DNA from 3 places in the Brevibacillus sp. AF8 genome. Region 3 is predicted to be linked to each of the others. Evidence: predicted binding sites of a transcription regulator. Region 3 holds the regulator's gene; each other region holds the start of a gene.
The links. The regulator Rex, encoded in region 3, represses fermentation and respiration genes when NADH is low (regulators of the CRP and FNR family bind a similar motif). The targets are predictions, from matches to a motif close to TTGTGAAATATTTCACAA.
Positions count from the first base shown of each region.

Region 1: the regulator Rex is predicted to act here: its motif matches at 3,681-3,698, upstream of KB186_RS18175 (helical membrane plugin domain-containing protein).
Region 2: the regulator Rex is predicted to act here: its motif matches at 6,284-6,301, upstream of hcp (hydroxylamine reductase).

Region 1 covers NZ_JAGQDN010000014.1:70,164-79,948, forward strand. The annotation lists gene KB186_RS18155 (homoserine dehydrogenase) at 1-981, opposite strand, end outside; gene KB186_RS18160 (ACT domain-containing protein) at 1,019-1,462, opposite strand; gene KB186_RS18165 (hypothetical protein) at 1,648-1,800, shown strand; gene KB186_RS18170 (NAD(P)/FAD-dependent oxidoreductase) at 1,851-3,029, opposite strand; gene KB186_RS18175 (helical membrane plugin domain-containing protein) at 3,072-3,527, opposite strand; gene KB186_RS18180 (PilZ domain-containing protein) at 3,817-4,482, opposite strand; gene obgE (GTPase ObgE) at 4,491-5,768, opposite strand; gene KB186_RS18190 (sporulation initiation phosphotransferase B) at 5,782-6,366, opposite strand; gene rpmA (50S ribosomal protein L27) at 6,568-6,861, opposite strand; gene KB186_RS18200 (ribosomal-processing cysteine protease Prp) at 6,869-7,219, opposite strand; gene rplU (50S ribosomal protein L21) at 7,233-7,544, opposite strand; ribosomal protein L21 leader region at 7,555-7,633, opposite strand; gene KB186_RS18210 (Rne/Rng family ribonuclease) at 7,691-9,166, opposite strand; gene aac(6')-35 (aminoglycoside 6'-N-acetyltransferase AAC(6')-35) at 9,274-9,785, shown strand, end outside.
Region 2 covers NZ_JAGQDN010000005.1:136,567-146,351, forward strand. The annotation lists gene KB186_RS09990 (APC family permease) at 1-1,709, opposite strand, end outside; gene KB186_RS09995 (YdeI/OmpD-associated family protein) at 1,930-2,523, shown strand; gene KB186_RS10000 (sigma-70 family RNA polymerase sigma factor) at 2,665-3,240, shown strand; gene KB186_RS10005 (hypothetical protein) at 3,230-4,294, shown strand; gene KB186_RS10010 (hypothetical protein) at 4,437-4,805, shown strand; gene hcp (hydroxylamine reductase) at 4,926-6,221, opposite strand; gene KB186_RS10020 (nitrate/nitrite transporter) at 6,367-7,866, shown strand; gene KB186_RS10025 (Crp/Fnr family transcriptional regulator) at 7,949-8,656, opposite strand; gene KB186_RS10030 (hypothetical protein) at 8,842-9,785, shown strand, end outside.
Region 3 covers NZ_JAGQDN010000002.1:408,917-418,701, forward strand. The annotation lists gene KB186_RS05175 (tetratricopeptide repeat protein) at 1-326, shown strand, start outside; gene dinG (ATP-dependent DNA helicase DinG) at 418-3,321, shown strand; gene KB186_RS05185 (ComEC/Rec2 family competence protein) at 3,363-4,268, shown strand; gene KB186_RS05190 (redox-sensing transcriptional repressor Rex) at 4,284-4,907, shown strand; gene KB186_RS05195 (amidohydrolase) at 4,924-6,228, shown strand; gene KB186_RS05200 (hypothetical protein) at 6,292-6,471, opposite strand; gene KB186_RS05205 (hypothetical protein) at 6,605-7,306, shown strand; gene KB186_RS05210 (cell wall elongation regulator TseB-like domain-containing protein) at 7,336-7,815, shown strand; gene KB186_RS05215 (hypothetical protein) at 7,967-8,494, shown strand; gene KB186_RS05220 (AAA family ATPase) at 8,487-9,785, shown strand, end outside.

The DNA of each region.
Region 1 (9,785 bases), on a different contig from region 3:
CACTCCTAGCTTTCTGTTTTTGACGACAGTGACCAGGTCAGACACAACGGCGGTAGCAGTCGGTAATTCACCTGCGCCCGGCCCGTAAAACATGGTTTCTCCTACCGCTTCCCCATGTACGTACACGGCATTAAAGACACCATTTACGGAAGCGAGTGGATGAGATTTCGGAACCAGAGTCGGCTGCACACTTACCTCAATCGCCTCTTCGTCACGACGAGCCAGTCCGAGCAGTTTGATTTCATAACCCAGTTGCTTGCCATAGGCGATATCTTCCTTGCTCACGGAACTGATCCCTTTTACGTCTACATCTTCGAGCTTCATCGGTACACGGAAGCCCAGCGTTGCCAGAATCGCCATTTTGCGGGCGGCATCAAAGCCTTCCACGTCGGAGGTTGGGTCCTGCTCCGCATAGCCCAGTGCTTGCGCTTCTTTCAATACCTCGCTGTATTCTGCGCCCTCTTTGCTCATTTTGGTCATGATGTAATTGGTCGTTCCGTTGACAATCCCCATCATTTTCTCGATACGGTCTGAGGAGAACCCTTCTACTAACGCACGCAAGATCGGTATACCACCTGCCACACTCGCCTCGTAGAAAACGTCACAGCCCTTTTCTTGCGCTTTCTCTAAAATTTCGGCTCCGTGCAACGCCATCAGATCTTTGTTGGCTGTTACTACGTGCTTGCCTCGTTCGAGTGCACCCAAAATGTATTCCTTTGCAGGGTGAATGCCGCCAATCACTTCTACGATGACTTCAATTTCTGGATCATCCAAAAGGCTAGCAGGATCAGTGGTCAGCGCGCTCTCCATGGATGGAATATTACGAGATTTTTCCGCATCCTGAACTAGAATACGGGAAACCTCAATACTGAGGCCAGTTTGCTTTTGTAAATCCTCCTGATGGGCTTGGATAATGCGTACGACACCAGTCCCGACTGTTCCAAAACCCATTAACCCCAATTTAATGCTCTGCTTCTCCATGTCTCTCTCCCCTGCCTTTTCTTTGATTGTTTTTTACTTAGCCTCTACCGACGATCATCGCTTTGCGAACGCCCGGGATCAGCTGCAAGCTATCCAAAAACTCCGTGCTAGATACGCGAAGATTAGCCATATCGACTGACATGGATATGGTAGCAATCCCTTGAAGTGGAATCGTCTGATTGATGGTCAAAACGTTTCCACCTTGATCTGCTACATATGTGAGCACTTTGGACAAGTAACCTGACATGTGATCCAAAGAGAAAGTAAACGTCATAATTTTTTCGCTCATCATCGCATTGAACGGAAAAATGCCATCTTTGTACTTATAAAAAGCACTGCGGCTCAATCCTACCCGTTCAACCGCTTCATTCACGGTATCCACTTCGCCGGATTCCAGCATCTTCTTGGCTTCAATCGTTTTGGCAATCGATTCTGGCAGGATGTCAGATCGAATCAAGTAGAATTTTTCTTCCTTTTTCATGCGTTGTGTCCTCCTGAGAAAAACAGTTGTTTCTTCATAGAGGACATTATAACGGAAAGCATCTCATGTGACAATCCTTATCCGTCACTTTTTTTCATCGGATCATATTTGGTTTACTTTAATTACATGAGAGGAGGCTTCTTCGCGCACAATAATGCGTATCGTATGGAGGAGGTGAAAGGCAAATGGCCGGACGTGGAAAGTCAGATAAATCGGAGCGTCGTAACAATCACCCAGCAGGTAAGCCAAGCAGTCTCGATCAGTTTGGCAATGGCATGCGGGGCAAAAAGATGGCCCAATCCCCAAACGTGATTGAAGATCCCAGCGGAAACGGATAAACAAACACAAAAAACCCGGGACATTTTAATCCCGGGTTTTCCTGATTCGATTAGTATGCCAAAGAGGACAGACCGTTGATATGAGTCAAGTAACGAACGTTACTCGCTTCTTTCATCAAGGTTGCTGGCAAGCCTTTGAGCTTCAGTTGGCTTGCACCGATTGTTCCGATTGCGTCTTTACGGCCCAGGCTACCCAGTGTACCGGAGAATACCGGTTTGAAGGTATCCATTTTGGTGCCGTTGAAGTGCGCGAAGAGATTGTGACCTACTACTTCGCCCATTTGCCATGCCAGTTGGGCAGTCGGAGGGAATGGACGACCTTCTGGCCCCATTACAACCGCACTGTCACCTGCAAGGAATACATCAGGGTGAGAAGTGGATTGCAGGAATTCTGTAACAGTTGCACGCCCGCGGTTTACTTCCACGCCGCACTCAGCTACTACGCGATTGCCTTGTACGCCACCAGTCCATACCATTGTTTTGGTTTCAATGGTACCGCCATCTTTCAGGCAAACTGTGGTTTCTTTCATTTCCGTTACAGGTACGCCTGTCAGGAATTGAACGCCACGTTTTTCCAGGCTCGTTTTCGCACGCTCAACCAGGTCAGGAGCAAAACCAGCCAAAATGGATGGACCTGCCTCTACGCAATAGATGGATACGTCTGCAAAGTCTACGCCATGTTTGTGGCACAAATTTGGCAACATATCAGCGAATTCCCCAACAAGCTCGATACCTGTCAGACCGCCACCGCCCACAACGAAGGTAACATCTGCTTTATTTTTGCTTGTCTTGTATTCAATCACGCGCTCTTCGAGGTGTGCGCGCAGACGATTTGCTTCTTCTACCGACTTCAGTGTAAAGCTGTACTCTTGCAGGCCCGGGATTCCGAAGAATGCGGTTTCACTACCCAGCGCAATAACTAAAGCATCGTATTTGATGGACTCGCCGCTCGCCAGTGTTACGCGTTGGGAATCGAGACCAATATTTTCTACCGTGTCTACTACGAGGTTAATCTCTTTGCCACGCAGCAATCTTTCCAGAGGGAGCGCTACGTTTTGTTCAGACAGGTTTCCTACTGCCAAGCGGTGCAGTTCCGTAATGATTTGGTGAGTAGGAAAACGGTTTACCACCGTGATCGACGCTTCTTCAGCCGTCATGTATTTACGTGCAGTCAATGCGCTGAGCAAACCGCCATAACCGCCGCCTAGAATCAGAATATGCTTCGCCATGCCCAATCCTCCGTCCTTGTCTTCCATTCCATAATAAAAAAACTAGCGTTTTTGTTGTTGACGTTCTGCTGTTACTTCCAAGAATGCTTGTGCGAAACGCAATGTTTTTTGTACTTGCGGATCTTTGAGCATTTTGAGAATACCGAACAAACCGATCGTAGACTCTTCTACGTGAACACGGTCATTGGCTTCAATGGCTGCTTGGGCAATACCCTTTGCTTTATCAGAGATCGGTTTTACGAACTCTTCCATTCCACCTTTGATGTCGTCGATCAATACATGATCATTTGCAACCGTTTGTACCAAATCATACGTTTTGGTCAAAAGAGTTGTCAGTTCCGCCAATTTAGGCAGATTCGCCACCAATACGTTCAGTGACTCTTGGATTTCTGGTTTCATCAGCTGATCCAGTACATCTTGTTGCTGCGCTGGTGCCAGAGTAGCAGTGCTTGCTACTTCTGCAGCAGCTTGAGCTTGTTGCGTAGTTGTTTGAGACATAAAAAAACGTCCTCCTTTGCTTTGGAATAGAGGCCTTTCATTCTCGATGCCTGTTCAAACGAGTAACGGCCGCTATTCTCCCTGAAAATCCGGTAAAAAATTATTTGTAACATTTTTCACAAAGTAAAGCAAACAACGGATTCGAATAATCAAAAGTGAATGATTTCACAAGTATTTATTCAGGAAAGCGTACACAACAAATCATAAAGTGAACAGGCTCGATTTAGAACTCTATGTACACTACTATATACCTTCTTCACAGGAACATCAAAGGAAAAAAACCGCTTCCTTAGGAAGAAGCGGTAGTTGAGAGCCTTTTATAGTAATCTTTGATGATTTCATGGTGCTTCTCATTAATATCCGTAAAGATTAATTCAATGATTGATTGCTTGTCCTGGAACGTTTTTTCCACGATTTTCGCCATCATGACGATCTCCTGCGCTTGCTTCGGTATCTTGAAAGACAAATGGAGAAAATCGCCCTTTGACACATAACCGTCCGTTCCCAAAACAAGACGGGTTGGAGAGAATTTCAGCAACACTGCCTCGCCTTTTTCTTCGATCGGTCTAGCTCCCATCACCTTGTAAGGGACAGAAATACCGAGATCTGGGGAGATGGGATCCTGCTTGCGCTTTTGTGTAATTTCTACCCCTACACTAATCGGAATCATCCCTAAAAGCTTGATCGGCCAAAGCGTTTGCTCCGAAACTACTTCCAAATCAATAGTGTTCACTGCCGCATCCGTCTCCCAACGAATGCGCACAGTTGATCCGAGAAGCTCTGCTTTTGTTTCAGGCTTCATCTCATACGAAACGACGAGATAACTGCCCTTTGCATGTTCAACCAAAACTTGGACAGGTGTCTTCACCTGCTTGGAGATGATTAGCGGTAGCGTCGCACCGCGTTGGAGTCGTTTATCCCCCAAAAATGGGTTCAGTGATGGGATATCAATCATGGTTTTTGTCACTCCACAAAGTCAAACTCTAATTTGCCGATCCGAACGGTATCCCCGTCTTTTGCTCCCAGCTTGCGCAGAGCATCATCTACACCCATACTGCGCATTTGTCTTGCAAAACGCTGGGCTGCATCATAGCTGTTCAGATTCGTCATGCGTACGAGTTTCTCGATCTTTTCACCGCTGACGACAAACACATCATTATCACGCGTAATCTCGAATGCCTCTGGTTCTTTTTCTGCTCGGAAGACCACGCGCTCTTCCACTTCCGCAACTTCCTCTACAGCAGGCTTGTCCGGAATCGTCGCCAAGGTATCCCCGATCGCATACATCAGTTCTTGTACGCCTTGACGGGTTGCAGCAGAGATTTCGTACACCTTCACATCTGGAGCTTTTTCCTTGAAAATACGCAGGTTTTCCTCTGCTTCTGGCAATTCCATTTTGTTCGCGACTACAATTTGCGGACGATCTTCGAGCTTGAGGTTATACATCGTCAGCTCTCGGTTGATCTGCAAATAATCCTCGTATGGATCGCGTCCATCAACCGCTGCCATGTCAATCACGTGGACGATCAAGCGTGTACGCTCTACGTGACGCAGGAATTGATGACCAAGGCCTACACCTTCATGCGCGCCTTCAATCAATCCTGGCAAGTCAGCCATGACGAAGCTCTGCTCCCCCAAATCCACAACACCCAGGTTCGGTGTCAGCGTCGTAAAGTGGTACGCCGCAATTTTTGGCTTCGCAGCTGTTACACTGGACAGCAGCGTGGATTTTCCTACACTCGGATAACCAACCAAGCCCACATCTGCAATCAGTTTGAGCTCCATGACAATGTAACGCTCTTGACCTGGCTCACCGTTCTCCGAGATGTGTGGAGCTGGATTCGAAGAGTTGGCAAAACGAATATTGCCTCGTCCACCACGTCCGCCTTTTGCGATCACAGCACGTTGTCCTTGCTCCACGAGATCGGCAATTACTTCTTTGGTATCATCATCAATGACAGTTGTTCCCGGTGGCACGCGCACGACCATATCTTCTGCGCCTGCTCCGTGCTGAGATTTGTTGCGGCCATGCTCTCCGCGAGGTGCTTTGAAATGTCGTTGATAGCGGAAATCTACCAGTGTACGCAGACCTTCATCCACGACAAATACGACATCTCCACCTTGACCACCATCTCCACCCGCTGGACCACCCAGCGGTACGTACTTCTCCCGGCGAAAGGAGACGGCTCCATTACCACCGTCCCCGCCTTTTACATATACTTTTACCTGATCGACAAACATGGTGTCACCTCTTTCATTCCGCGAATGGAACCACCAATTTCAGGACCCATTCTTCTTCCGTATGTATCCACTCGGTGACCTCCACCGTACTCTGTTCGCTTTTACGTATCAGCTTTTCCAATTCTTCCATTCCGGATGCACGAAGTACACCGGCCAGGTCAAAACGAAAATGAACGCCACGCTCATCCATCTGCAAGCTCACTTGCATGCTGGCTGCTTCGTATCCACTCTGGTCTACATGATCGTTCACTGTGCATAATATCTCTGACACCAACTGAAACAAGTCTTGCTCGTTCAAAACTACTCGCGTGAGATCCACATGATTGCACACGTCTACTTCTAAAAGCAATTCATTGTTCAGTGCGTTAAATGTCAAGAAGAAGACGGACAACAAGGAGCTATTCAATCGGGCCACCATCGATTCCTGCATCGCCATCTGTGCGATGCGCTTCAAATGGGCCTCTCCTTGTTCAGTACGGTTCAAATGCAAATAGCCGAGCAGAACCTGAACATGGTTCAACCAGTCATGCCGCTGCCTGTTCAGAACGGTCAGCAGTTGGTCTGTCTGATGCGTAAACAGCCTCCGCTCGTCCCCCATCACATTCACCCAAGTCGATAAGAATATCTTTCCCATCTATTGTACCATAAAAAAACCTCTTTCGAGGCAAAATCATAGAAGAGCGACCGCGTTTTACTGGAAGTTTTTATGCGCTCCGGAATTTTTAAATTCCTGCTCGTTAAAAAAGAGCCGGACAAAAAGAAAACCCAGCTATATCGCTGGGTTTTTCTTAACAAATATTTACGCTTCGGAAGCAACCGGCTCGATCACAACTTGTTTGCGATCACGGCCCAGACGCTTGAAACGAACAACACCATCTGCAGTTGCAAACAGAGTGTCGTCTCCGCCTTTCATTACGTTCGCACCTGGGTAAATCTTAGTTCCGCGTTGACGAACGAGAATGTTACCAGCAGTAACGAATTGCCCGTCGCCACGTTTCACGCCCAGACGTTTGGAAATGGAATCGCGACCGTTCTTTGTGGAACCTACCCCTTTTTTCGATGCGAAAAACTGAAGGTCCAAGTTAAACAGCATGTTCATATCAGACACCTCCCTGCCATTTACGATCATTTACTTTTACGTATTTACCGTAGTTCGCCTCAACTGACAAAAGAGCAATTACCATGCTCTCTGCCAAAAGCTGTTGTTTCTCGCGTGCAGTCTCATCCTCCGAAGAAGAAAGACTCCACTTCAAGAACCCACCGCCTTCTTGTGCGACAGCGACATCAGGAGTGATGCCGGTCAAAGGTTGGATGGCGTTTAATATACCAAAGCTGATGCCTGATACAGCAGAACAAACGATGTCTGCCCCATAGGCACCCGCATTGGCATGTCCGGAAATACTAATTTCATGGATACCGTGCTGCGCACGGCTCACGATCACTTCAATCATAACAAGTCACCAATTAAGCGTTGATCTTCTCGATCACAACTTTGGTGAATGGTTGACGGTGACCTTGCTTGCGACGGTAGTTTTTCTTGGCTTTGTATTTGTACACGATAATTTTTGCAGCTTTACCGTGTTTTTCTACTTTACCAGTTACCGTTGCACCAGCTACTGTAGGAGCTCCTGCAGTAACTTTGCCGTCTTTGCTTACGAAGAGAACTTTGTCAAAAGTAACAACGTCTCCTTCGTTGCCAGCCAATTTCTCGATGAAGAGAACTGCTCCCTCTTCAACTTTGTATTGCTTTCCACCGGTTTCGATAATTGCGTACACTGTGTGCACCTCCTATACTCAGACTCGCCTTTACAGGTGCGTCGACAAGCGACGGCTTATGTACCTGATTCGTGCGGTTACAGTATGCACGAGGCATATCTGCATGACAACCATTAGGTTATCATAGCTACAATAGCCCAGTCAAGTTATTTCGATTGTAATCGCTGTGCCTCTGCCCGATTTCCGACGTATCCAATTTGAAAATTGTCTGGACTCATAGAAGGGACCAGCCGCTTATAGATCTGGACAGGCCATGTAATTCCTTCTGCTTTTTCCCACTCGTCTATCATATCCAACACTCTTGGTGGCATGTCCACGAGAACAGCCTCTGCATCTTGGCTCTTTGCCAAAGCGGTGACTTCGGCGTACAAGCGCCGGAACAGCTCGTCTACTCGCCAAACTCTCCCTCGACCCTTGCATGCCTCACATGGCTCCGTCAACCGCTCCATCAGGCTCGCACGAACTCTTTTTCGCGTCATCTCGACTAATCCGAGCGACGTCATCCCGAGAACAGTCGAAGGCACAGGGTCCTTCGCCAGCTCTTGTTTCAATCGCGCGATCACTCGTTCCTTATTGCCCTGCTCTTTCATGTCAATGAAATCAATGATCACGATGCCACCGATGTCTCGCAGCCGCAGCTGCCGGGCAATTTCAGCTACCGCCTCCAGATTGGTCGCCGTCACTGCCTGCTCCCGCTGTTGCCCTCCCCCACCAGTGAATGAACCGGTGTTTACATCGATGACCGTCATCGCTTCTGTCCTATCAATGACCAAGGACCCTCCACTCTTAAGCGGGACTTGTCGATCACGAGCACGAATCAACTCTGCCTCGACTCCCAAGAAGTCAAAGAGCGGCTGTTTGCCCTGATACCAGCGAAGCTTCTCTTGTACTTCCGGAGCAAGAGCTGCCAACGCCGCTTTTACCTCCTGATGAGTCGCCGCACCTTCTACCAACACCTCATCCATTCCGTTCGCCAAGCCATCTCGGAGCGCTACCTCAATCAACTCGGCATCCTGAAAAATCCGCCCGGTCGAGCGCAGTCCCTCCGCTGTTCGCAGCATATCCTGCCAGCGTTTGCGCAAATAAGTCAATTCACTAATAAGTGTCTGCTCTTCTGCTTCCGCTGCTTCCGTGCGCAGAATGCAGCCTTCCCCTTGCTCTACTGTCGAAGAGATAACCTGTTGCAGTCGTTTTCGTTTGGTATCATCGGATATTTTACGCGAAAGTGAAATGCTTTCTTCAGTCGGAAGGTACACCAGGTAACGCCCCTGCAAGCTGATCCGCATCGTGATTTTTGGCGCCTTCATTTCCATCGCCTCTTTACTCACTTGAACCAATACCTTTTGCCCTACGTGAACACGTTCCGCAATACTTGGTTTCGCTGTTCCACCCGGCTCCACACCGACCGTGTCATCTACGTACAAATAAGCATTTTGACCTGTACCAATATCAACAAAAGCAGATTGGATACCAGGCTTCACATCTGCGATCCGTCCTTGATAAATGTCACCAACGCTTGCGTGTGTCCCCACATCCTGTGTACGCCATTCCTGTAATTTCCCGTTTTCCATAAATGCGATGCGGATGCTGCCACCTTGTGCACTGATTGCTACTTGCTTCACTGCTTTCACTCCTTATTCCCCGTACAAACGTTGCCCAAAAGAAGGATAACCGGGCTCATAGGAAGTAATCTAACATAGCTACCAAGTCAAGGTAAAGGAGATAAACCATGATTCATACTGGTGATCTTAAAATAAGAACATTATCCCCTAACGATTCCGTTCATTTAGTCAAATGGCTTTCTGACGAGCGCGTTTTGGCCTATTATGAAGGTCGCGATCGGCCACATGACGAGTCCCTCGTACTGCAAAGCTTTTTTTCAGAAGACGACGGTGAAACCCGCTGCCTGATCATATACGCGGATAAACCAATTGGCTATGTGCAATTTTATCCGCTCGATGCCCCGGCAAAACAACAGTATGGGTATGCAAAAGACGACGTTGTCTACGGTATGGACCAGTTCATCGGAGAGCCTATTTACTGGAATCGCGGTATTGGCACTCAGCTCGTTAAAGCTATCCTCCACTATCTCCACACGGAAAAACGAGTTCAAAAAGTAGCCATTGACCCGCAAGCATGGAATGAACGAGCCCTCCGTTGCTACGAAAAATGTGGCTTTCGAAAAGTAAAAGAGCTTCCTCGGCACGAATGGCACGAAGGAAGCATGCGTGATTGCTGGCT
Region 2 (9,785 bases), on a different contig from region 3:
CGCTTGGTAATAAACTGCGGTATCATGACGGTAACATGATCCGTTTCTGCTTTTTTCCACTCAACCGTGTCTATAAACTTAAACAAAGGTCTTATAATACTGCGATAATGGGAACGCAAGACAATCAAACGTACTCCGGGATTCCAGATCTCCCATTTTTCCTCCATTTTTTTCATGTCTTCATCATTGAACCCGATGTAGACTGCGACAATGTCGTCTGACAAGGATTGCGCATAACTAATGGTGTTTTTCACCACCTGCGAAATCCCCGCCACAGGAATAACGATGACACTCCCTTTGGGTTCGGGTTTGTCTGTTTCCATATCAAGTCGTAGCTCATTTGCCAAATCTCTATAATGCTGATTTATCTTCCTAAAAATGAAAATGACGATAGGAAGGAACACAAAAATCGGCCATACCTGCGAGAGTTTTGTAATGAAAAAGATCAGGCAAATCGTAAGGGTCGTTAGCATTCCTAACGTATTAATAACAAAAGGTGTGAACCATCCACGGGGCTTTTTGGAAATCCAGCGTTTCATCATTCCTGCTTGTGACAAGGTAAACGGGATAAAAACACCAAGCGCATATAAAGGGATTAAGTTTTCCGTTTCTCCTTTAAACGCAATCACTAATAGTGCTGAAAGAATGGCCAAGAAAATAATCCCGTTTGAAAACCCAAGACGATCTCCTCGAACCATGAACATATTTGGCATGAATCTGTCCTTGGCTAACATAAAGGCGAGTAAAGGAAAGGCTGCAAAAGCGGTATTAGCCGCCAGGAATAAAATAAGCGCTGTAACAGCCTGAATCGCGTAATACATAATTCCTCGTCCAAAAACTGTAGAAGCAATTTGAGATACTACTGTTTCCTTTGGAGTCGGTGAAATACCATACAAATAAGCCAAAAGGCTAATGCCCATGAACATAACTCCGAGGATAAGTCCCATCATGATAAGCGTTAATGCAGCATTTTTCGGTGCGGGGTCCCGAAAGTTGGGAATGGCATTGGATACGGCTTCTACCCCTGTTAATGCCGAACACCCTGAACTAAATGCTCTCAATAGAAGGAATAAAGTTATTCCTGGAACAACCGCCCCATATTCTGGGGGATGAGCTTGAACATTTCCCACCATCCATTGATATCCGCCGCTAATAATTAAGACGAGAATTGCGACAACAAACAAATAAACCGGATACATTAAAATCGTTGCCGATTCTGTGATTCCACGTAAATTTAATACCGTTACGATAGCAATCATGAACAGAGCAATAAGAACGCGATGTTCATGTAGGACTGGGAATGCCGAAGTAATAGCGTCTGTAGAAGCAGAAGTACTAACAGCAACCGTTAGAATGTAGTCCACGAGCAACGAGCCACCAGCAACCAGTCCCGTAGTGGTTCCTAAATTGTCCTTTGCGACAATGTATGCTCCACCACCAGTTGTATAAGCAAAGATGGTTTGGCGGTAAGACATAATGAGGATGGTTAACAGACCAACAACCGCAATGGAAATGGGAATTGAGTACCACATTGCTACTGCACCCAGAGTAATTAACACGAGGAGAATCTGTTCTGTTCCGTAAGCGACAGAAGATAGAGCATCAGATGAAAGAACCGCCAAAGCTTTTACTTTATTTAACTTTTCTGCAGCAAGTTCACTTGATTTCATAGGTCTACCGAGTAAAAATCGCTTGAATTCTGAGATCATGTGTATTCCCCTATCTGCCATTTCCCGTTAGTTTTCCCTCTCCCGCAATAAAATTACTCAACCATAATCAATGACTCGGCGCAAAACGGTTCTTGTCCTTTCGCTATATGCTTTTTCTATAGGAAGAAGGAACTTGTATACTTGATGATCGAATAATTCAAATACCATAATGTCAAAACTAAAAATTGACATGACACCAACTAGATGAGGGGTGTTCCTGATGACAACAAGTAAAACGAATCCGAAGGTTGATGAATTTTTAAGCAAGGCAAAAAAGTGGAAGGCAGAATACGAGAAGTTGAGAAGTATTGTGCTTGACTGTGAGCTGACCGAAGATTTTAAGTGGATGCATCCCTGTTACACGTTTGAGAAAAAAAACATCGTTTTAATACATGGATTTAAAGAATATTGTGCACTACTGTTTCAAAAAGGTGCCTTGTTAAAAGATCCACACGGGATTCTCATTCAACAAACGGAGAATGTACAGGCTGCCCGCCAGATCCGGTTCACCAATGTGGAAGAAATCATGGAAATGGAATCTATTTTGAAGGCCTATATTCAAGAAGCCGTTGAAGTTGAAAAAGCCGGTTTGGAAGTGAACTTTAAAAAGCATGAAGAATACAGCATTCCTGAAGAATTTCAAAATAAATTGGATGAAATGCCTGCCTTGAAAACTGCTTTTGAAGCATTGACTCCGGGACGGCAAAGAGCCTACCTTCTCTATTTTTCAGCACCCAAACAAGCCAAAACGCGCGAGGCAAGGGTTGAAAAATGTATGCAGCAAATTCTCGAGGGAAAGGGATTAAATGATTAAGAGGCGGAAACTACCGCCTCTTTTTCGTGCTTCGCCATACAGGTCGTTGCCTTTTGCAAAAAAAATAGTAAGAAAACCGAACCTTTTTCCGATCGAGAGACAATATAGGGTGTAAGCTGCTTACTCAGGAGGGCCCTCTGAATGAAAAATGAAGAGATGTACCAATTACTTATACAAATGAAAGAGGGTGATCAACAGGCGTTTCATACGATGTATGATGCCACTTTTCAGGACGTGTACCGGACCGTCTCCTTTCTGGTGGATCACAAGCAGGATCGGGAAGATGTCATGAATGAAATTTATATGCAAATGTGGACCTCACTTCCAAATTACGATACGAACCGCCCTTTCCAGTTCTGGCTGCATGGCCTGGTAATCCGTCAAGTACAGAGATTTCGGGTCAAGAGCTGGAGGAGATTCCGCATATTTGAACGCATCCGTGCCTTCTCCCACGAAGAGTCTTATTGGGATGAACATACCGCGTTGATGGATGCCACAAACCAAATGATATCCCAGTCCATACGAAAGCTGACCGACAAACAGCGGGCAGTGATTATCTTTCGCTTTTATCACGACTATACTCTTGAGGAAATTGCGACTTTGCTCGATATTCCGCTAGGTACAGTCAAGTCCAGATATCATGCTGGCCTCCAGGCGCTTCGAAAATACTTAGGGAATCTCCCCCTGGAAAGGATGGAAAAGATCAATGACTATTGAACGCAAAATCCGTGAACATCTGCACGAAGAGGCAGAAACGATGGAGTGCCCGCCGGCCATTTCCAAACGAATCGAACAATCCTATTCTCACTATTTGCAACGAAAAAGGAGTGAAATAACGATGAAAAAACGCTTGATTGGTGGAATTGTTGCTGCTGCGATTTTGATTCCAACCGCAGCATTTGCGGCCCCTGTTGTAATTGACATGCTTACTCGAGCACCAATGACTTCTGAACAAGTCAAGCTGGATGAGGCTGGAAAAGCGACACTTGAGAAGCTGTATCTGGCCATTCCCGAAACGAAATCGTTTGAGATTATGAAAGCAAGCTACCTTGGAGACCCCAATGATTCAACCAAAAAGGTCCAACTAAGCATCGTCCTTCAGGAAAAAGGCGGAACTGGCAAAAAGATTACCCTCCATACAAACGGTATTACGGATGAGATTCAAGACCTGACGCAAGAGAATTGGGAGCCTAAGGAGAAACCGCTCATTACTTTACCCGATCAGGAAATCAAGGGGAAGGTAGATCAGCTTATTGATAAATTGTACGGCAACATCAAAGATTACGAGGTTGCCATGGAGCAAATGGAGAATCCAGATGAAAAAACATTTATTTTGAATTACACCAAGAAGGGATCAGAGGGAGAGGGTTACCAAGTATTTGTTCAGGGGAATACAATTAGTCTTGCTCGAGTAGATTTTGAACCATCAAACAATAAAGTAGAGGGCTTTTTCTCTTTGAATGGTAAGCCTGATTATAGCGCTGATTCCATTTTAAACGATGAAAAACTGCTTGCTTTACTAAAAATGAGCGCGACAGAGTTAAAAGAAGAACTAGCCAAAGGGAAAACTGTTGTTGAGATTGCAGCATCTAAAAATGTCTCGAGACAACAAGTGATCGATGTGATTGGAAGAACAATGGCTGAAGGACAACTTCAAGACGGAAAAAATAAAGTAACGATCAGCGATGAATTACTGAAACAAATGATAAAAAGCAGTGAACAAAAAATCATACCCATAATTGAACACAAAACGGAAACAGAATGGAAGTAATAGAGAAGAGGCGGGGAACCGTCTCTTTTTTCGTCAAAAATAAAGTTGTGCTTCCGCCTACGGGAAGATTCATCATGGCTACGTATACTGTAACGTACTATTTTGACTTCGCGCTTAAGTCAATCGAAAGGAGAGGTCGACCGTGGCAATTGGACAGACGACTCGGGTCAGTTTGCCGTACCCCTCAACATGGGAAATTCAAGCGAGCTTCGGTGGAAGACCCACTACGTTGGGCACATTGATGATTTCCAATGTCGTAAATGGCAGGGTCAGTGGAACCGTTAATTTCCGTGGTACTCCGATTCCCATACAAGGAAGTTGGGATGAGAGGTCCAGGCAAATCACGATTGAATCACCTTATGCCAATTTTGTTGGCACCTTTGCTTACAAAGACGAGCCAACACTTGGGTTGCGACATTATGTATTACGAGGAACGGTTCGAATGAAGCCCCCATCTGTGCGGGCAGGAGAAGTGGGAACATGGACGGCTGTTACGAATTTGCCGCTGTAAGGAAATAGGAGGGTCTTATCTACCGATGGATAGGGCCTTTTTTTAAATTCCATAAGAGTGAGGCACCTTCCTGTTAGAAGAAGGTGCCTCCTTTTGTGATTTGTGGCCACAGGTGATAGCTTATTGCGTGATTCCGAGCATTTGCTTCATATCTTCTTGGGCATCGCCAATCAACTGAATATGGAACAAGTCTTGCAATACTTGCAGAACACCCGGTTGAATGAACTCAGGCAATTTTGGACCGATCCGTATATCCTGTATCCCCAGGCTAAACAGACCAAGCAGAATGGCAACCGCTTTTTGTTCAAACCAGGAAAGAACGATACTTACCGGCAACTCGTTCACTTCACACTCGAAGGCATCGGCTAATGCAGCCGCAATCGTAATGGTAGAAACCGAGTTATTGCACTGTCCCAAATCGATATATCGTGGGATGTCGGTACCTGGCACGGTGCCGAAATCTACATCGTTAAAACGGAATTTTCCGCAGGAGGTCGTAAGAATGACTGTTTCTGGCGGTAAGGACGTAGCCAATTCACGGTAATACTCGCCTCCCTTGCCAGGAGCGTCACAACCAGCGATGACGAAGAAGCGTTTGATCTTTCCTTCCTTGACTGCCTGAATAATTTCAGGGGCAATACCGAGGACCGTTTTGTGATGATACCCGGTCGTCAATGTCAGTTCCGATTCGATGGAAACCTCAGGAAGAGACAATGCTTTTTCAATGAGCGGTGCAAAATCGTTTTCTACAATTTTCGTCACATTTTCCAAACCGGTTATATCATACGAAAAGAAACGATCAGCGTAGCTGCCTCGAATAGGCATCACACAGTTTGTTGTAGCCAGGATGGCGCCTGGAAATTTCTCAAACAACTGGCGTTGATCGTACCATGCTTTCCCGATGTTCCCTTTCAAATGAGGATATTTCTTCAGTGCGGGATAGCCATGTGCAGGCAGCATTTCGGAATGTGTATACACATTGATTCCTTTGCCCTCTGTCTGTTTTAACAGCTCTTCGAGAGCAAACAGATTGTGTCCCGTAACAACGATGCATTTTCCTTCTATTTTATTTTGCGAGACGGTGATTGGCTGTGGCACTCCGAAATGATCTGTATGGGCCCGATCCAAAAGCTCCATGACTTTTATCGCGGCTTTCCCTACTTTCATAGCCATTTGCAAATGTTCATTCAAGTTAAAATTCACATTCGTCAATGTAAAATAAAGAGCTTCCTGTGTAATCCCATCCACTTCAGGATCGATATATCCCAGTTGTCGAGCATGTGTGGCATAAGCTGCAATTCCTTTTAAAGCAAAAATAATTGTATCCTGAATACTCGCAAGATCTTCATTCTTTCCGCAAACGCCGATGACCTTACAACCACCTGATGGAGTCTGTTCACATTGATAACAAAACATGTATAATTCACTCCTTCGATTCAAGATTTCGCTTTGATTATAAGCGGATTGCCTGGAAGGAGCTGTGATTAAAATCACAACGAAACCAAACTTTGCCTCTTATCATAGTGGATGAAGAAGATTTCCCAAGTGAGGGGTGTTGTTTATGGTACGAAAATGGCAGTTGCCATTACAGACGTTAAGTCTTACGGTCGGTTTCATGGTATGGGTCATTCTGTCATCGCTTATGCCTTTTATCAAAGAAACCGTACCCATGAGTGCAAGCGAAGTGGCGTGGGTGACAGCGATTCCTGTTCTTTTAGGATCGTTGCTGAGAATCCCTGTTGGATATTGGAGTAACCGATTTGGGGCGAGGATATTATTTAGCATAAGCTTTCTCTTGCTGCTGGCTCCTGTTTTTTATATTAGCCAGGCGACCACTTATACAGATTTGTTAATCGGCGGGTTATTTATAGGGATAGGCGGAGCGGTGTTTTCTGTTGGTGTTACGTCTCTACCTAAATACTATCCGAAAGAAAAGCATGGTTCTGTAAACGGAATCTACGGTATGGGGAATATTGGTACAGCGATCACCACTTTTTCAGCGCCAGTTCTGGCTAAATCGTTTGGATGGGCAACTACTGTACAGATGTTCATGTTATTGCTTGTGGGATTCGCCGTTCTAACCTTCTTGATGGGGGATAAAAACGAACCTAAGGTAGTGACTCCTCTCGGTCAGCAGATAAAGAGTGTCTACAAAAACGAAAAGCTATGGTTAATCAGCTTGTTCTACTTTATTACGTTTGGTTGCTTCGTCGCTTTCACCGTGTATCTCCCGAATTTTTTAGTGAGCCATTTCCAACTGGATAAAGTAGATGCAGGTATGAGAACGGCAGGGTTCATTCTTTTGGCGACACTTGCGAGACCAGTGGGAGGTTGGCTAGGTGATAAGTGGAACCCCTTCAAGGCATTGATGATTGTGTTTGCCGGGCTCGCCTTGTCTGGTATTGTCTTATCGTTTTCGCCATCGATCTTGATGTATACGGTAGGATGCTTGTTGGTAGCGCTATGTGCCGGAATTGGTAACGGTGCTGTGTTTAAATTAGTGCCGATGTATTTCTCACGACAAGCGGGGATTGTGAACGGAATCGTATCTGCCATGGGGGGATTAGGAGGATTTTTCCCGCCGTTGATCTTAACGATGCTGTTTAATCTGACCGGGCATTACGCGATTGGTTTCATGGCGTTATCTCAGTTTGCGCTGGTAAGCTTGGTCTTGGTAATGTGGATGTTTTATCAAGAGAAGCTGCAGCTCGCCGCAACCATTATGGAAAAGACGGGAGAGGCGATACTGATTACCGATACACGTGGAGTCATTAAAAGTGCGAACCATGCTTTTACGAAAGTGACCGGTTATGAAATGAATGAAGTGATTGGCAAGTCTCCCAATATTTTAAAATCTGGCAGGCAGAATGCCGATTTCTATCAAAAGATGTGGGATTCGATCAAGAAGAATGGCTATTGGCAAGGAGAGATCTGGAATCGCCGGAAGAATGGAGATCAGTATCTCCAATGGCTAACGATCAGTGCGATACTGGACGATGCAGGAGACGTCGAGTACTATGCTGGCATGTTCAGCGAGCTCGCAGAGCAAAGACATGGATAAAGAAGCTTGAATCACTCATGAAAAAAAGTCTTGGACGGACAAGTCCAGGACTTTTTTTATACAGGAGGTATGAAGACTTTGCTCACATTTGGCAAATATCTGGAGGGCAGTCATCACAATAAATCGCCTCTTTTAAATAGGCAAGGTCTTTAATCAAGATATGCCCGTGCGGAAGCAAATCGATGGAATCCTGTTTTTTTAGATCGGAAAGCATTCGGTTGACACTTTCTCGTGTCAGACCAATGAATTGTGCCAAGTCACGATTGGTAAGGGAAAGGTCGATGAGGATTCCGTCGGGGTGTGGCTTGCCGTACGTGTTACTCATGCGGATGAGCGTTGAATACAAGGCGCCGATTTTGCCATTGAGTAACAAATCGCGAAATTTGGACTGCATCCGCCTGTTCATCAATCCCATCCAACGCAGGAAGTCTACACAAAATTGACCGTTTTTGATGAGCATTTTTTCCAACGCTTGTCGCGGGATGATCCATATCTCACCCTCCATCAACATGGTGCCTGTGGAGGTGTACGTCAATTCCTGTTCGAAGAGACCGGAGACGCCGACGAGCTCTCCTGCACCAAATACTTGCAGTGTTAATTCTTTTCCATCGTTTGTGTTTTTTGTGAGCTTGATTTGGCCAGACGAAATTAAGAATAGCTGATCGGCTCTTTCGCCATCCATAAACAGAACGGCTCCGGGAACAAAGCTTTTCCGAACAGAAAACGTTTCAAGGCTATTCACAAAATCGGAAGAAATCTGCTCGACAAAGGTTGTGCCATTTCCGGTCATGTGGTCCCCCCTAAACCAAGGATACATAGGTAACTCATTATATCATCCGAAATCGATGGTTGGGGGTAGGAAAATCGTCCTGATTGTGGCAAGGGTGTGAGGTAAATCACAACCCGGGTTACGAGCCGTTGCTACAATGGTCTCGAGCGAAAGGAAAAAATGAGCAGCAGCAGGGAGGGTGTTGTATGAACTATCTATTTGCTTCCAAAGTGGCGAAGCGTGCTTTTATCATCATTGCTTGCTTGTTCGTCCTAAGTTACGTGGGAACACGTTTTTTCACGCATATTGATTTGGCGCTTTACGGGTATATGGTGGGGACTCTTGTCTTTATCGGAGGTTTCCTTTATCGATTTTCTGCGTGGGCAGACCGCCCGCCAACGAATGTCATTTTGAAAAAGGGGCTGCGTCTTCTCTTTCGTAAAAGCACGGCGAATACAGCCGTGGATCATCTGGCCATCTATCGCTTTATTTGGAATCGGGGATGGTATCGCTGGACACAGCACATTTTGCTGGGATGGGGATGCATCTTGGCCGCGTTTGTCACCTTTCCGTTAGTGTTTGGCTGGATGTATTTCACGATGACAGACAATGGCTACTATCAGGTCGTGTTCATGGGTGTGGATGTTCTTACCGTACAAGCGGATGGCTGGGTTGCCTTTCTCTTTTACAACGCGTTGAACATTACGGCTTTTATGGTCATCGGTGGAGCAGTCATGGCATTGTATCGCAGATTTAAGAATATGCAGGCACGGGCTGAACAATCCTTTGTCTACGACTTTTTGCCATTATATCTGCTGCTGTTTATCAGCGTGACAGGCTTGATGCTAACTGCAAGCAACATGTTCTTAGGGGGCTTTGGGCACCCGGTCATATCCGTCACTCATCAATTTGCAGTGATTGTGACATTGATTTATCTGCCATTCGGAAAACTGGCTCACATACCGTTCCGTCCCATGAGTGTGTTCGCTCGCAATTATCGCGAGCACTATGGCGAGCAGGAAATGAAAAAGTGCAAAGTGTGCAGCAAAGAGTTTGTTTCTGCGGAACAGTCGGCAGATGTAATCAACGTGCTGGGTAAAAACGAAATGGCTTTTCAAATGGAAGAAGGTTTCCACTTGGCTGAACTTTG
Region 3 (9,785 bases):
CGTTTCGGATCATACTAGAGAAAAACCGAGACAATCGCCTCGGACAATCCGGGATGATTTCCGCATACGAAAAGCTGGGGGATACACAAGAAGCAAAACGGTTGGCAAAGTATTTCCTGGAAGACGCTGAGCCATATGTACGTTCGTTAGGGTATTTTCATCTGGGGAGAATCGCGGTTGTGGAAGAAAATTGGCGCCTAGCTGAACAATATTTTCAACGGGCATTGCCATTCGCAGAACAGTTATGGGAAATCCCCATCTATCTGCAATTGTGTGCAAGCAAGCTCGGTCAAACAGAAATGCAAACCGAGCTCGTACAGCCTTAAATGTACAGGAGAGCAGGAATATTTCCCATCGTTGCCGAATGTGAATGGGTGCGGATTGAATGTTTCCGCCCAGGTTACGAGGTGACAACGTTTGAATCGATTACTAGTTGTAGATTTTGAGACGACGGGAAGCCATCCACGCCAAGGGGATAGCATCATTCAGATTGGTGCTGTCGCAATCGATGACGGGCAGATTACCGAGAGTTTTTCCACCCTGATTCATCCGGGCCAGGATATTCCACCGTTTATTACTCAATTAACAGGGATTACCAATGAAATGGTTGCAGATGCTCCTTCCTTGGAAGAAGTGTTTCCAGATTTCTTACGTTTATTGGACGGACGAGCATTTGTAGCACATAATGCAAGCTTTGATCTCCAATTTTTACAAGAAGCCCTGCTGAGCCAGGGCTATTATGCGTTTGACGGCTACGTGCTCGATACAGTGGAGCTATCCCGTGTTCTTTTGCCAATGCAAAATAGCTACAGACTCGGAGAACTGGCGTCTGAGCTGGAAATCGAGCACGATAATCCCCATCAAGCAGATAGTGATGCACTCGCAACGGCGCAGCTGTTTCTCCACTTGCTGGATATTTTAAAGAGACTGCCACTCGTGACGATCCAGCGCCTGCAGATGCTCGTTTCTTCGTTTCGCTCGGATATCGAGGTTCTTTTACGTCAGATCGAGATGGAAAAGCTCATAGAACTGCCAGAGCTGGATGGAACCACAACCGAAACGGATTCCTCAGACATGTGGGATATTTATCGCCAGTTGGCTCTACGGAAGCGCGAAGAAAAATTAACAGCGTCTCTAAAGCGTCCTCATGTCGATGCGACAGTGACTAAAGCGTTTGCCGACCAGCTCGAGGAGGTTTTGGGCGAAAACGGGTACATGCAGGCAAAAATGTCGGGATATCAACGTCGGGATGCTCAGGAAGCAATGATGCATGCCGTTTATGAGGCAATGGAGAATGGCGCCCATTTATTGGTAGAGGCAGGGACAGGTACGGGAAAATCATTAGCCTATCTCTTGCCGGGGATCATTTGGGCTCATTACAATCAGCAACAGCTGGTGGTCAGTACCAATACCATTCAATTGCAGGAACAGCTATTCCATAAGGAAATCGCTACCTTGCAGGAGTCGTTGCCGTTTTCGTTTACGGCTTCGACGCTAAAAGGCAGAGGAAACTACTTATGCTTGCGTAAATTTGAACAAGCCGTAGACGAACCTGTAGAAGGAAGCAGCCAAGAAATGCGCTTGGTCAAAGGACAGATGCTGACGTGGCTCACGCAAACCGTTACCGGTGACGTGGAAGAGCTAAGCATGCCTCCAAGTGGTCAACTGCTGTGGCAACAGGTAAAAAGTGATACGAGCTCTTGTTTGAATCGGGCTTGCCCGTGGTTTAGTCGCTGCTACTATTTCCAGGCGAAGGAACGGGCTCGCGATGTCGATGTCCTCATCGTCAATCACGCCCTATTCATCAGCGACTTGCAAGCGGAAAACAGAATCCTCCCTTCGTATGAAGTTGCTATCGTCGATGAGGCCCATCATTTGGAGGATGCAGCGACACAGCATTTAGGCAAGCAGTTTTCAACCACGCAGCTTCTTTTCTTGTTAGATCGTGCATCGGTTGAGGAGGGTGGGGCTATAGCCCGCTTCGCAGAAGAGCTGCAAAGCTGGATGCCAGCGGTACAAGAAGATGTCGCTGCCAAGCTTTTGGAGCTAAGAAAACAGTCCGCTGCCTTGCGAGAGAAAGCGCAGCAATGGACACAGCTCTTGTATGCATGGGCATCAGATCGTGCGGAGGAGACGACGGACGCTGGTCGTGAGACAGTACGATATCGGATCGAATCGTTTGTAGGTAAACACGAGAAGATACGCAAAGTAACCAAAAAGCTGATTGAAGGGATGACCGCATATGCAGCGGGCATCGAACAGCTTTTGCGAACGACTCCGCAAGAGGAAAAGCCTCCTTTTGCCGTACGCAGTCTACTGACAGATTTATTCGGTCTCATCAAAGACTGGCAGAACGCCGTGGAGCTGCTTCACTTCTTTTTACTTGAGCAGGATGCCGAGTATGTGTATTGGATGGAAGTAGAGTCCCGTACAGCTCGCAAGCAGGTTCATTTGTCAGCGGCACTCTTGAAGGTTGCCGACTCACTGGCAGAACCGCTTTTCGCACAAAAGCGGAGTCTGATTTTGACATCAGCCACTCTGACGGTCAAGAACAGCTTCTCCTACATCAAAAGCCAGTTTGGTCTCGACCAGCTTCCCGAGGAACGAGTGCGTACCTTGTCACTGCCATCGCCGTTTCATTATGAAGAGCAGGGGCTGCTGTTGATTCCATCTGATTTCCCTGCACCAGGCAAAGAGAGTGACCACACGTACTTGGAGGCGGTCATTCAAGGGTGTGTGGACGTCGTACTGGCTTCGAAAGGAAGGACGCTGATCCTGTTTACCTCCCATTCGATGCTTCGACTTGTTTACCAAGCGATGAAAGAACGACTGGGAGAGGCTCCAGAACCGTATACGTTATTCGGTCACGGGATTGATAGCAACAATCGGAGCAAGCTGGTGCGACTGTTCCGAAGCATGGAGAGAAGTGTGCTGCTTGGAACTAGCAGCTTCTGGGAAGGTGTCGATATCCAGGGAGAATGGCTGAGCAGTTTAGTTATTGTTCGCCTTCCGTTTGCTCCGCCGAATCATCCTGTCTATCAAGGAAGGGCAGAGCTTTTGAAGGCAGAAGGAAAAAACGCCTTTATGTCGTTGTCTCTTCCACAAGCCGTTCTACAATTTAAGCAAGGGGTGGGGCGATTAATTCGCCATCACTTGGATAGAGGGGTCGTGATCGTTTTCGACACGCGTGTGGTTGAGTCGAGATATGGACGCTCATTCCTTCAATCTTTGCCGCCATTTCAAATCGAAAGCGGTCCATGGCCAACTCTGCGAGAGCGCATAGAGCCATTCCTTAGTATGCAATCCCTGTCAGATTCATAAAATGAAGCAATAGTCTCATAGGGATTAAGGTGATAAAATAAATGTTATGGAAAAAAGAGTGGCGTTGGTGGATAGTAGTTCTGAGTGTGTTTTTCCTTTGCGCATGCTCGATTGATAGCCATTTGTATTTGCAAGAAGCAGCAGTGAAGATAGATGACCCGTTTGAAACCGAGACAGAACAGGAATTTTCGGGTCTCATAATCACCTACTTCGCACTTCCACAAGGTGAGAGTACGCTTTTGAGAATGCCAGGCGGTAAAACGATGCTGATTGATACGGGTACGTCAGAAGATTGGCCCGTTCTTTCAGCGCGCTTGGCAGAGCTCAAGATTACACGGCTCGATTATGTGGTGTTAACGAACGACCAGCCGGAATATATGGGAGGCTACGCTTCATTGAGCCAACAAGTGCTCATCGATGCTGTCATTTTGCCAAAGCTGATCGCACCATCCATTCGGCATGTCGTGCTGCTTCGCTCCAACCAAAAGCAGATGGAAGCAGAGCAAGGACAAGTACTCACTCTTGACCAAGAAATCTCCATGGAAGTATTGCTTCCGGATGAACCGTTATTTTTATCGCCTCAGAACAATTCTCTTGTTTTTCGATTGACGCACGGTCAACTGCGATTTTTGTTTATGAGTGCCGTGAATGAAAAAGCAGAGGAGCGACTGTTGGAACGGCAAAATGACAAACTGAAGGCGGAAGTGCTAAAGGTAGCCGGTCAGGGAAGCAATCAGGGATCTTCACAACCGTTTCTGACGCAGGTCGATCCTCAGGTCGCCATTATTCAGACAGGCCGATCACGGGATCAAATGAAAGACGGTCAGACGGAGGTCATGGAGCGTTTGGGTGAGTCATGGGCCGAGACATACGTTACCAGCCACGACGGTTCCATTACCATTTTATCGAATGGAAAAGAATATCGGATTTTGAAGCAAAAGAATTAGGGGGGAAGACCGAACGTGGCAAAACACGAAAAGATTTCAGAAGCGGTCGTCCGTCGTTTGCCGATTTATCTGCGTTACCTCAGTTATTTGCAGCAAGTTGAGGTGACCACCGTTTCCTCCCAACAGATGGGCAAGAATCTTGATGTGAATCCTGCCCAAATCAGAAAAGATCTTGCAGCTTTTGGTGATTTTGGAAAAAAGGGAATCGGCTATGATGTCGATTATCTGGTGGAAAAAATACGTGAAATCCTGAAGCTAACGGATGAAATCCGTGTCGCTTTGGTCGGAGCTGGGCATTTGGGCCATGCCATCAGTAACTACAACGCTTATTTGAAAGATAACATGCGGATTGCGGCCATCTTTGACAATAATCCAGAGAAGCAGGGCAAAAAAGTCGCAGGTATACCGATTCAGCCTTTATCAGAGCTGGAAGAGACAATCGTTAAAAAGCAAATCAAGCTGGCGATTATTACGGTACCGGCCCCTGCAGCGCAATCCGTATGTGATCAGTTGACTCAAGCGGGTATCAGGGGGATCTTGAATTTTGCCCCTACGACGATTCGCGCAGGAAAGGATGTTCGCATTCACTATGCGGACGTGACGTCCAACCTGCAAAGCTTGGCCTACTACTTGACATAAGAATGGAGTGTATACTATGAAAAAGACGATCCTCATTCACGCAACAGTCATTACCGTTAACGATACGAATGAAGTCATTTACGATGGTGCCGTAGCATTCGAAGGCAACAAGATTACGTATGTGGGCCCAACTCCTGAGGACCTGTCGGAAGCGGGATACGATGAAGTTATCGATCAAAAAGGAGACTACATACTGCCTGGGTTAATCAACACGCATGGACATGCTGGTATGTCCCTCCTACGTGGTTATGCAGATGATTTGCCGCTACAACAATGGCTGGAAGACAAAATGTGGCCATTGGAGGCGCAATTCACGGGTGACACAGTAAAATGGGGTACCCAACTGTCGCTTATTGAGATGATTCGTACCGGAACTACCACGTTTGTGGATATGTATGACCATATGGATGTTGTGGCGAAGGAAGTCGATGCAGCTGGAATGCGTGCCCGCCTTTGCCGAGGAATGATCGGTCTGTGCTCCGAAGAAGAACGTCAAACAAAGCTGAAGGACGCGACACTTTTTGCAAAAGAATGGCATAATCAGGCAGACGGACGTATTACCGTCATGATGGCACCGCATGCGCCGTATACCTGCTCGCCAGAATTTATTACCCAAATTATCGAAAAAGCTGATGAGTTGTCCTTGCCGCTTCATATCCATATGTCAGAAACCGCTTGGGAAGTCGGTCAAAACGAGAAGGACTACGGACTGCGTCCAGTCGCTCACTTGGAAAAGCTGGGTATGTTCAATCGCCCAACACTCGTCGCGCACGCTGTTCACCTAACGGATGAAGAAATCGACATTTTGGCAAAATACAACGTGAGAGTTTCTCATAATGTAGTCAGCAACTTGAAGCTGGCAAGCGGTGTTGCGCCTGTTCCGAAAATGTTGGCAAAAGGCGTAAGCGTATCGCTCGGTACAGACAGCTCAGCAAGTAACAACAATTTGAATCTGTTCGAAGAATTGAAGCTCGCTGCGATTCTGCACAAAGGTGTGAACAACGATCCAGTAGCAGTTCCAGCAGAGGAAGCGCTTCGCATGGCTACCCGTTATGGCGCAGAAGGGGTATTCCAAGAAGAAACGCTTGGAAGCATTGAAGTAGGCAAGCAAGCTGACTTGATCGTGATGGATAGCCATCAAGCCCATTTCCACCCGGCGCACCAACCGATTTCACACGTGGTGTACGCAGCAAATGGACGAGATGTGAAAGATACGATTGTAGCGGGTAAATTCTTGATGCGTAATCATAAGCTGTTGACCATCGATGAGGAGCGCGCGATTTACGAAGCGAACCGCGTATTCCAAACGTTAAAACGGTAAAAGGCTCCTGTCAGGTGGGGGACAGGAGTAAGGCAGTGCAGGTGTAGGTAGGGGAATTGGATACTACGACGTTCCGTTGTTCATTTTTGCCACAGCTTTTGTCAGGAGATGATGGCGAAAATGAAGAGTGGGTGTGTGCGACCATTGACGCAAGGGAGACGACAATCCTGCCCAGGAGACGCGATATTCCTGTAACAGAAACCCAAGTATGTCAGGAGATGTAGTTTGTTGCGAAGATGTCACGCGCTCACCTCCTCGGGGTGTATGTGTAGTATGACCGCCCGACCTTAAGCTATGATTAGCAACTTTTCCGTGTCGTTCTAAAACCTTCCCGTATAGCATAGGCTAAAGACAAAAATGGGACAGGGGGGACGACATGTACATCCGGCCCAAATTGCTGTGGTGGCTCATTCCTATCCTACTCGGTCTATTTCTCCTGGGGATTGTATTGGGGACAGTAAGTCGATCAGCCAATACAGGCAGCACGGATCCTGCGTCTGCGGTCAGACAAACAACAGGAACGGGGCAGACGACGACGGTAGCGGAGCTTTTGGAGCAGATTACGCAGGACGAGGAACGCTCATTTCTGGTTTACATGAAGGATCAGACCTTACATGGGCGATTTCAAAATGAGCAATTTCAGCTCGCAGGAGAAATCGGTGGCCACCAGCTTGAAATAGCCAGAAAAGATGGGCAGCCAGTTTCGGTTCGAATTGATGGCCAGATACAGGACCATGCTGCACTGCCGTATGCGCTGTTCACCCCGTATGAGCACGCAGTATTGCTCAAGGGAGTTATGCAATCCGTTCGTCCTGAACGCCTTGAAGATACTGCGGGGCAAGGATGGAGTGGATATCGGATTGCGGTTCCACCTGAGAAAGTCTCTTCGTTATTATCGATGTGGCTAGGTCCATCCTTCCCTTTTCATGATTTGACTTCGAATGTAACGAACGGAATGAAAGTCAATTACCAACTATGGTACGAGTCAACTACGGGGCAGCTTCGTCAACTGGAGCTGGATTTGCAAATACAAACGGCAGTTGGAGTGAAGAGAGACCAGCTTCGATTCCGATTGTAATGTCAGCCACGTAAAGGAGTTACTTTGCTGTGTTAGTACGAATTATCCTATCAATCGTTGCCGTCATTTTACTTACGGGAGCTGGGTTCGCCTATCACCTGACGGCTTCTGTAGCAGGGGAACGCAATCAATTTGAGGAAACCGTTCGTCAGTGGGTCCAGGATCGCACAACGATCACGGAGATTGAATCCATTGATGAATATCGAGGCAAGGAGAGCTACGCTGTCGTCATTGGGAAAAATAAGGCGGGGACACAAGTTGTAGCTTGGATGACCGATCAGAAAGTTAGCTTTGATCGAATGGATCTTGCTGTTCCCAAAAAGAATGTAGAAGAGGCGGTTTATAAGTCCTTCCCACAATCAGAGATCACTCATTTGGTTCCTGGTCTCGAAAACGATAAGAAATTTTGGGAAGTCACTGTAAAAGACAAAGACGGTCGTTATCACTACATTCACTATGATCTATTCACGGGCGCTCTGTTAACCTCATACGTGCTCGCGCCAACCTGAGACGCTTGCATACGACAGGCCTTTTCCTTATGGGAGAAGGCCTGTTTGGCATTCCATCCAACATCTGTATAAGAAATTGATATACTCATATGATATACTTTGGATGTTGCTTAGAGAGAAAACGAGAACGATATTTATGGGGGGAGTAGCCGTGCAGTTGAAAAAGAGCGCAATAGGATTATCTTTGGTGGCAACATTGGCACTCCTGTTCGGAGGATGGTTCTTGTACCAAAAGATGGAGATTGAGGAGCCAATCCGTGCAGAAATTGGCCAAATGCAGTCCGCAACATTGGGCAATTTGGAGATCAGCAAAGATAAAATTCAAATAGATGTAACTGTTACAAAACCAGACACATTTCCAGCAGAATATCGAAATCTGCTAACGGAAACACAAAAGATCGCAGGTGAAAAAGAAGTGGTCATTGACATCGACAATCAGTCGACAGCGATGGACGATATTTGGCAAAGCGGTCAATTTGTGTTTACCGAAGCAGTGGAGTTGCATGAGTATAGCCGCATTCCAGCTCTCGTGGCACAATGGAAAAAAGGGAATCAACTCGACGAAGCATCTGCATCGATGGATGACGAAAACATTTATGTTTATTTGAAAAAAGGAACGGAGGATTTTTACACCATCATACCTCGTTCCATTGAAAAAGAGGTGAAGGCACGTGCGTAAGGAAGTACTGATCGGCGTCGTACCTGCACTGTTGATTTTTCTTGTTTTTCTAGGTGTAAACATTACCCCATTTTTGGTGTTCGGAGTCGTACTGGGTGCGCTTTACTTTCTGGTCATCCGTCAGCAAAATGGACAAGGCGGAAATGTCGCCCTCGGTGGGAAAAGAAAAATAAACAAGCATGAGCTGCCGAAATCGGACGTGCAGTTTGCCGATATCGGTGGACAGGAACGCGCCAAAAAAGAGCTGAAGGAATCGCTTGATTTTCTCGTGTATAAGGACAAAATTGAGCAGTACGGGATTCGTCCGATCAAAGGTGTTCTTTTGACAGGTCCTCCTGGTACGGGTAAGACACTGATGGCGAAAGCAGCAGCGAACTATACAAATTCTGCTTTTGTAGCGGCATCAGGTTCGCAGTTTGTAGAGATGTATGTCGGTGTCGGTGCACAACGCGTCCGTGAATTGTTTCAGGAAGCGAAGGCATTAGCAGAGAAAAATGGGCAAGACAGCGCGATTATTTTTATCGATGAGATCGATGTCGTCGGTGGAAAAAGGGACGGTCAACAGCAGCGGGAATACGATCAAACCTTGAATCAACTCTTGACGGAGATGGATGGTGTGGCTACGACCGACAAGCCGCGGGTTTTGGTCATGGCTGCTACGAACCGGAAGGACATGCTCGACGCAGCGCTGTTGCGACCTGGTCGTTTTGACCGTCATATTAGCGTTGATCTTCCAGACAAGCCAGCACGCGAGCAGATTTTGACCATTCACACGGCCAATAAACCGCTAGGCGAGGATGTCACACTGGAAAAAGTGGCACAGGAGACATTCGGATTTTCTGGCGCGCAGCTGGAAAGCGTAGCCAATGAAGCAGCTATTTATGCCATGCGTGACCGTCAGGAAAAAATCACTGCGAAGCATTTTGCCTATGCCGTAGACAAGGTTATGCTCGGGGAGAAGGTAGACCGTCAAGCATCAGAGGAAGAGAAGAAGCGTGTTGCTCTCCATGAATTGGGACATGCCATTGTCAGTGAGAGCGTGCGACCAGGCTCTGTCTCGCAGGTCACGCTGAGTCCACGAGGCAAAGCATTAGGATACGTCCGACAAAATCCAATGGAAGACCGCTATCTGTATACCAAGGAAGCGATGGAGAAGCAAATCATGGTTAGCCTTGGAGGAGCCGTAGCGGAGGAAATCTACTACGGTGGGCGCAGCACTGGATCGAAGAATGACTTCGAGCAAGCGCTGGGAATGGCACAGGAAATTGTACAAAGCGGTATGTCCGATCTG